2 regions of the Arthrobacter burdickii genome follow, and region 2 is predicted to be linked to the other one. Evidence: predicted binding sites of a transcription regulator. Region 2 holds the regulator's gene; the other holds the start of a gene.
What was found. The regulator HspR, encoded in region 2, represses chaperone genes until heat shock. The targets are predictions, from matches to a motif close to AAGTTGAGTCNNNNNGACTCAACTT.

Region 1 (3,395 bases), 630 kb from region 2:
GAAGCCGAGCACGATCACCTGGGCGGGATGCTTGGGGCTGTGGCGCGCCACCCAGGTCCGGATGGTCCTCAGCGAGCCGCGCAGGACTGCGGCGGCCGGCGCCGGCTCCCGGGAGGTTCTCCTGCTCGGCCTCACGGGAATGCTCGACCTCCAGGGGACGGGGTGACAGGGGTGCGGCCGGTCGGCACCACCTACCCATTCAAGCGGACACCGGGCAGCCCGGCGACGTCTTTATGCTTCCTTGATGCCGTGCTGCACCCGCTGGTCAGGACTGCAGGACCCCGGCCAGCTCGGCGATCTCCGCCACCTCGTGGTCCGGAGGCATCATGGCCGGCGGATACGGAACCCCGTCGCGGTTCAGCCAGGCGGTGCGGAGGCCGGCGCGGGCGGCGCCGTCGATGTCCCAGGGGTGGACAGCGACCAGCACGACGTCGCCCGCCTGCTGCTGCAGCGCCTCGACCGCATAGGCATACGCCTGCGGCGCGGGCTTCCACCGCGGGGCGTCCTCGACCGACAGCACCGTATCGATGTGGAGGCCGGCCCGCTCCAGCAGGCCCTCCGCCGTCGCCCTGGAGCCGTTGGTGAGTGCTGCGGTACCGAAGCCTCCCCCGGCGAGCGCGCGGATCCCCTCGGGCACGTCCGGGTGCACCGGAAGCTCCTGGAGGGCGTCCATCACGTGCTCGACGGCGGTGTCGGTGTCCCGGTTGAGGACCTGACCTGCGAGCACCGCATGCAGTGCCCCCTCGGCGACCGCACGGAAGGACGGGTTCTGGCCGGCGGCGGTCAGAGCGAAGCCGTCCCGGAGGACCGAGGCGAACCAGAGTGCGGAGAGTTGCGGAGGTACCCCGATCTCCTCGAAGTGCTGGGACATGAGCCCCATGTCCGAGAGCGTCCCGTTGACGTCGAACAGCACCAGCGGAACCCCCATTACTGGCGGTACCCCTCCACCTGGGGAATGGGACGGGCATCGGCCTCGGCGGGGTCCTCCCCGGCGTCGGCCTTCGCCCGCCGCTGGCGGAGCAGGTCCCAGCACTGGTCGAGGTCCTCCTCGACCCGCTTCAGCCGGGCCGCGTGGTCCTGGTGCTCCGCTCCGGCTCCGGCGTCCTGGGGCTGCTCGCGCAGTTCGTGTTCCTCCTGGACGAGTGCCTGGATGCGCTGCAGGATGTCCTGGTTGTCCATGGTGCGGTCCCTTCGTCGTGGCCATGCCCGCGGAAGCTCGGAATCTGTCCCGGATCGGCGACAATGCTCAGCAGGCTTTCCTTCAGGCTACTGAGACGGGACACCGATGACCAGCGCAGGCACCGCAGGGACGTCAGGGAGGGGAATTTGGTGCGGCGCCCGGATGGCCTAAGCTGTTGGAGAACCAATTGCCTGTGTAGCTCAGTCTGGTAGAGCATCCGCTTCACACGCGGAAGGCCCGGGGATCGAGGCCCCGCGCAGGCACGAGGATCGATTGGTGGCAGCACCAGGAAGAAGGCCCGTACCGCTTGGTACGGGCCTTCTTTTCTATGCACGGTGTTCGTTCTGAGCGAACAAAATTCGTTAGCACTCCCGGGGGTCGAGTGCTAACATTTTTCGTAGTTGAGCGAGGGGCGCTCAACCCTGAAGAACCCACCTGCCGGTGGCATCTGTGAAGGAGATGTTTCCAGTGGCCATGAAGTTTGATCCGTTCCGCGAGCTGGACCGCGTTGCCGGCGCTCTTCTGGAGAGCCGTCCGGGACTCCGCCTCATGCCGATGGACCTCTACCGCGAGAAGGACCACTACGTCCTTGCCGCGGACCTTCCGGGCATCGATCCCGGATCGGTCGACATCGACGTCGACGGCCAGCTCCTGACCATCCGCGCGGAGCGCACGCTGCGCAGCGCCGAAGGAGTGAAGTGGCTGACCCGGGAGCGTGAGAGCGGCTCGTTCCTGCGCCAGCTCAACCTGGGCCAGGGTGTCGACACGGAGGGAATCTCCGCACGCTACGAGAACGGTGTCCTCAGCGTGATGATCCCGGTCATCGAGCGCGCGAAGCCCCGCAAGATCGAGATCGTGAGCGGCGAGTCCACGGTCGAGTCCACGGCCGTCGACGCCCCTGCGTCCACTGCCGGACACCAGGAAGCCGTCGAGGCCTGATCCCTCCTGACAGCAACCCCCGGGCGCCCGCCCGGGGGTTGCTGTGCTTAACACCGCCTCGGCACCGCATGAAGCCGCCGCGGCACCCGCACTTTTTCCTTGCACATGCCTGACCCGGGCGCAAAGGATGGGGTATGGACTTCACACCGAGCAAGGCAATCGTCACCGGCTCCGATTCGGGTATCGGGCGGGCCACCGCCATCGCCCTCGCAGCCGCCGGATGCGACGTGGGCGTCACCTGGCACTCGGACCAGGAGGGCGCCGAGGAGACCGCGCGCCTCGTCCGCGAAAAGGGCGTCCGCGCCGCGGTAGCCCAGCTGGACACCACGGATGCCCCGGCCTGCGGGGACGTCGTCGACCAGCTCGCGCAGGAGCTCGGCGGGCTCGACGTCTTCGTCAACAATGCGGGCGTCAACGGCGGCACCCTGTTCCTGGAGACGGACTGGGACACCTGGCGGGGCACCCTGGGCGCGAACCTCGACGGCGCCTTCGTCTGCATCCAGCGCGCCGCCCGCCACATGATCGACGGCGGCAGGGGCGGGCGGATCATCGCCGTCACCAGCGTGCACCAGGAGCAGCCGCGCGTCGGCTCGGCCGCCTATGACGCCTCCAAGCACGGGCTCGGTGGCCTGGTGAGGACCATCGCGCTCGAGCTCGCCGACCGGGGGATCACCGCCAACGCCGTGCTGCCCGGGGAGATCAACACCCCGATGAACGATTCCGAGGACCAGGATCCGCACAGCATGGACCGCCCGGGCATCCCCCTGGGCCGCCCGGGCGCCCCGGAGGAGATCGCCGACGTCGTCGCCTTCCTCGCATCCGGCGCGTCCAGCTACGTCAACGGCGCCTCGTTCGTGGTGGACGGCGGGATGCTCCTCATGGGGCCGCAGGCGGGGTCGCACCTCACGAGCGGGGACTGGCGCACCCTCTGATCCCCGGATCCGCTCCGTCCGCCCACCCTTCACCCCACGTTCAGAGGGCGTTCAGACGGCAGGGCTAGCGTGGGGATCCCGAACTCCTGCGAAAGGCCCGCCATGAACGCATCCCCCTCCCCCGTCAGCGATTCGGAATCCCAGGACTGGTCGGGCTTCAGGCGCGGCGAACACGTCACCCTCCAGCACCCGGCAGGGACGCAGCTCCGCGGCGTGCTGGACATGAGGACCGATGATGCCTCCGTGCTGTGGATCCTCCTGAACGACGGCGGCGGCCGCCGGCTCGTGCACCGGTCGGACGGCTACCACCTGCGCCGCGGGTGACCGAACCGCAATCAGCGCGT
Region 2 (3,395 bases):
AGGGTGTCACCGGGTACAACCTGATGAGCGTCGACTGGGAGGTCTTCGGGCTCCCGGAGTTCTTCCTCCGATCCGCCGACGAACTCTATGACGGCCAGTACGCGGACCGGCCGCACCTGAAACCCATCGCGGACCGGCTCCTCCTGTGGGCCGCCGAGACCCCCGGGACCGTCATCCAGATGCGCAAGACCTATGTGTCACTGCAGACGTCGCGCCGGAAGTTCGCGCAGGTCACGCCCACCACCAGGACCGCGGTGGACCTGTTCTTCCGCCTGGCGGTGCCGGATCTCCCGGGGCTCGAACCGGTCCGCACCAGTGACCCGTTCGCGTGGCGCATCCGGCTCCGCCGGGAGGAGGACGTCGACGACGCAGTCCTCCGGGCCCTCAGTGCTGCCCTGGAGGATAGCCTCGGGAGTTCCTCCGCTTGAGGTCCTCGAGCTCCTGCTGGGCGGCCGCCTCGGCTTCGAGCTCCTCGAAGGCCTGCTGGAGTCGCGGCGATGACGGGTCGGTCCACGACAGCTCCTCGCGGGCCTGGGCCTGCGCCTCGAAGCGCCTGACCTCGAGTTCGGCGCTGCGGCGCGCGGCGTCGATCGCCGCTGCCTCCCGCGACGAGGAGGCAAGCGCATCGTGGACGCCGATGGCCGCCTGTGCCGCCGCGCGGCGGGCGCGCAGGGCGTCGTAGTCCATCGCGTTCTGCCTCACGCGCTCCTCCAGCCGCTGCACGTCGTCATGGAGCCGGCGGGCCTGCTGCCCCGCTTCCTGCAGCTGCTTCGTGAGTGTCTCCAGGCGTCGTCGTGCCGTCATCGACTCACGGATCGCTGCGCGGGCGGCGTCGTCGTCACCGCGCTGCACCGCGGCGGCAGCTGCCGCCTCGACCCTGTTGAGGTAGTCGGCGGCGTCATTGGCTGCCAGCCCTACGCGGTGGTGGTGGGCCGCGACGTCGGCCGCCCCGCGCCGCGCCTGGTCGAGCAGCCTGCGTTGTGCCAGCTGCGCGTCCTGCGCCTGGACGCTCGGATCCTGCCTGGACTCGGCCGCCGCGGAGCGGTTGGCCTGCATGATGCGCGTGATGCGGCGTCTGATCGACACGTCGGACCCCCGGGGACTGGTTGGAAGAAGGTTACCTGGTGAAACCGATTACCAGGCCTGCCGGTTCCCGTAGCTGTCCCGCCAGGTGGTCATCGCGGAGATCTCCGTGCGCAGGCGATGCGTGGCCTGCTCGAGCTGGAGAGTGTCGATGGAGCGCGAGGTCTGGAGGAGGGAACGGCGCAGGTCGGCCGAGAGCTCGTCGAGGGCATGTGCCTGCGCAGCGAGGTCCGCGGTCCATTCCTGCTTCAGCGCACGGTTGGGCTCGCGGTCCGCGGCCCGCAGGAGGTGGTCCAGCGATGCCGCTGCCTGATCGATCTCCGCGGCGGCGCGCGGGAGGTCACCGACGGGACGGCCCTGTGCCGTCGCCTCGGCCAGGGCCAGATGCGTAGCACGGGAGGAGCGCTTGAGCTCGCCGATCAGCCGGGCAGGCTCCCGGGTGAGCCGGTCCGGCGCGTAGGCGCGTGCGGCGAGGAGACCCCGGTCCTTCGTGCGCTCGATGATCCTCGACCGCTTGACCTTGCGGACGACCAGCCAGCCGGCCACGCCCGTGCCCGCGCCGAGCGCGGTGAGCACGCCGGCGCCGATCGCAAGGGCCTCGACGAAAACTTCAAACATGGGACATCTCCGGGGTGGATTCCATCTGACCAGTCTGCCCGCGTCCCCTGACAAATTCCACCAGGGACCGACGTCGTGCGGACCTAGCGCGCCGTCCGGACTGCGTCCGGTCGCCACACGACGAGTGCCTGGCTGCGCGCGCGGGGACGCTGTCCGCGGGCCAGCGTGACCACGTCACCGGCGAGCCCGGCGGCGAAGATCCTGCTGGATTCGGCCTGGACCCGGCGCGCGGCCAGTTCGGAGGACAGTTCGGTGACGCGCGACTGCAGCGCCGACACCTGGTTCTCGAGTTCGAGGATGCGACGGATGCCCTCGAGCGACACCCCTTCCTGCGACAGCCTCTGGATCTCGCGCAGCGTGCTGACGTCCTTCTGGGAGTAGCGCCGGGCGCGGCCCGGTGCCCGGCTGGGCGTCACCAAGCCCAGCCGGTCGTACTGCCGGAGCGTCTGCGGGTGCATGTCGGCGAGCTCGGCGGCCACGGAGATGACGTAGATGGGCACTGTGTGGTCCATTGCATGCCTCCTTCCGCTGCCGGTGCTCCCGGCGGTTGCTCAAATGTACTGTTACAGCCGCGCCTTCGCAGCGAGGCCCGCACGCGGATCGGCGTCCTTCGTCGCGTCCCGGAACGCCTCGACGGCGGCTTCGGCTTCCTTCGACAGGTTCTGCGGGACGACGACGTCGACGGTCACCAGGAGATCACCCGTCGCCTTCGCGGTCTTGACGCCCCGGCCCTTGAGCCGGAGGGTCCTTCCGGACGGTGTTCCGGCGGGGATCCTCATCTTCACCAGCTCACCGGTGAGGGTCGGCACGTCGATCTGCGCGCCGAGCGCCGCCTCGGGAAAGCTGACGGGCACGTGCACGCGGATGTTGTCGCCGTCGCGCGTGAAGAGCGGGTGGTCCTTCACGTTGACAGTGACCATGAGGTCGCCCGGTCCGGCCTGGCCGGGCTGTCCCTTCCCCTTGACGCGCACTTTCTGCCCGTCCCGGATGCCGGCAGGGATGCGCACGTCGATCTGCTCGCCCGAGGGCTCGCGGAGACCGATCGTGGTCCCGTTGATGGACCCGGCGAACGAGATGGACGTGCTGGCGGTGCGGTCGGCGCCCTTCTGCGGACGCGTCGACTGGAATCCGCCGGGGAAGCCACTGCCACCCATGCCCCCGCCGCCGAACAGGTCGGCGAATTCGGGAGGCAGGTTGCCGTTCGAGAAGCCGGTGCGCTGGCGCGTGCCCGTGGTCTGACCGAACAGGTTGCCGAAGATGTCCTCGAATCCGGCGCTGCCGCCGGCGCCACCACCTGCGCCGCCCGCGGAGAACCGTGCACCGCCGCCCATCGCGCGGATGGCGTCGTACTGCTGGCGCTGCTCGGCGTCGGACAGGACGGAATAGGCCTCCGATACGTCCTTGAACGTCTTCTCGGAGGCTGCGTCACCCTGGTTCTGGTCAGGGTGGTACTTGCGTGCGAGCTTCCGGTACGACTTCTTGATGTCTGCGTCGGACGCATCTTTGGAGACACCCAGGATCTTGTAGAAATCCTTCTCGACCCAATCCTGACTAGCCAATTGGCGTCTCCTTTCGTAGGTACTGCTGAAGATGTAGGGGCCGGACGGGTCCGGCCGTACCCCGAGTGCCCGGCCTTTTCCTCTCAACCGGTCAGTTCGGGGAAGACGGGTGGGGCTGTCTTCTGTAGGGCCTTT

Region 1: the regulator HspR is predicted to act here: its motif matches at 1,579-1,603, upstream of P5G52_RS02655 (Hsp20/alpha crystallin family protein).

What each region holds. Positions count from the first base shown of each region.
Region 1 covers NZ_JAROCG010000001.1:569,312-572,706, forward strand. Annotated here, with positions in the region: gene P5G52_RS02635 (TrkH family potassium uptake protein) at 1-51, opposite strand, end outside; gene P5G52_RS02640 (haloacid dehalogenase type II) at 266-928, opposite strand; gene P5G52_RS02645 (DUF2630 family protein) at 928-1,179, opposite strand; tRNA gene P5G52_RS02650 (tRNA-Val) at 1,370-1,443, shown strand; gene P5G52_RS02655 (Hsp20/alpha crystallin family protein) at 1,655-2,119, shown strand; gene P5G52_RS02660 (SDR family oxidoreductase) at 2,254-3,051, shown strand; gene P5G52_RS02665 (hypothetical protein) at 3,154-3,375, shown strand.
Region 2 covers NZ_JAROCG010000001.1:1,203,797-1,207,191, reverse strand. Annotated here, with positions in the region: gene P5G52_RS05690 (hypothetical protein) at 1-428, shown strand, start outside; gene P5G52_RS05685 (PspA/IM30 family protein) at 385-1,086, opposite strand; gene P5G52_RS05680 (hypothetical protein) at 1,135-1,701, opposite strand; gene P5G52_RS05675 (heat shock protein transcriptional repressor HspR) at 1,785-2,213, opposite strand; gene P5G52_RS05670 (DnaJ C-terminal domain-containing protein) at 2,265-3,260, opposite strand.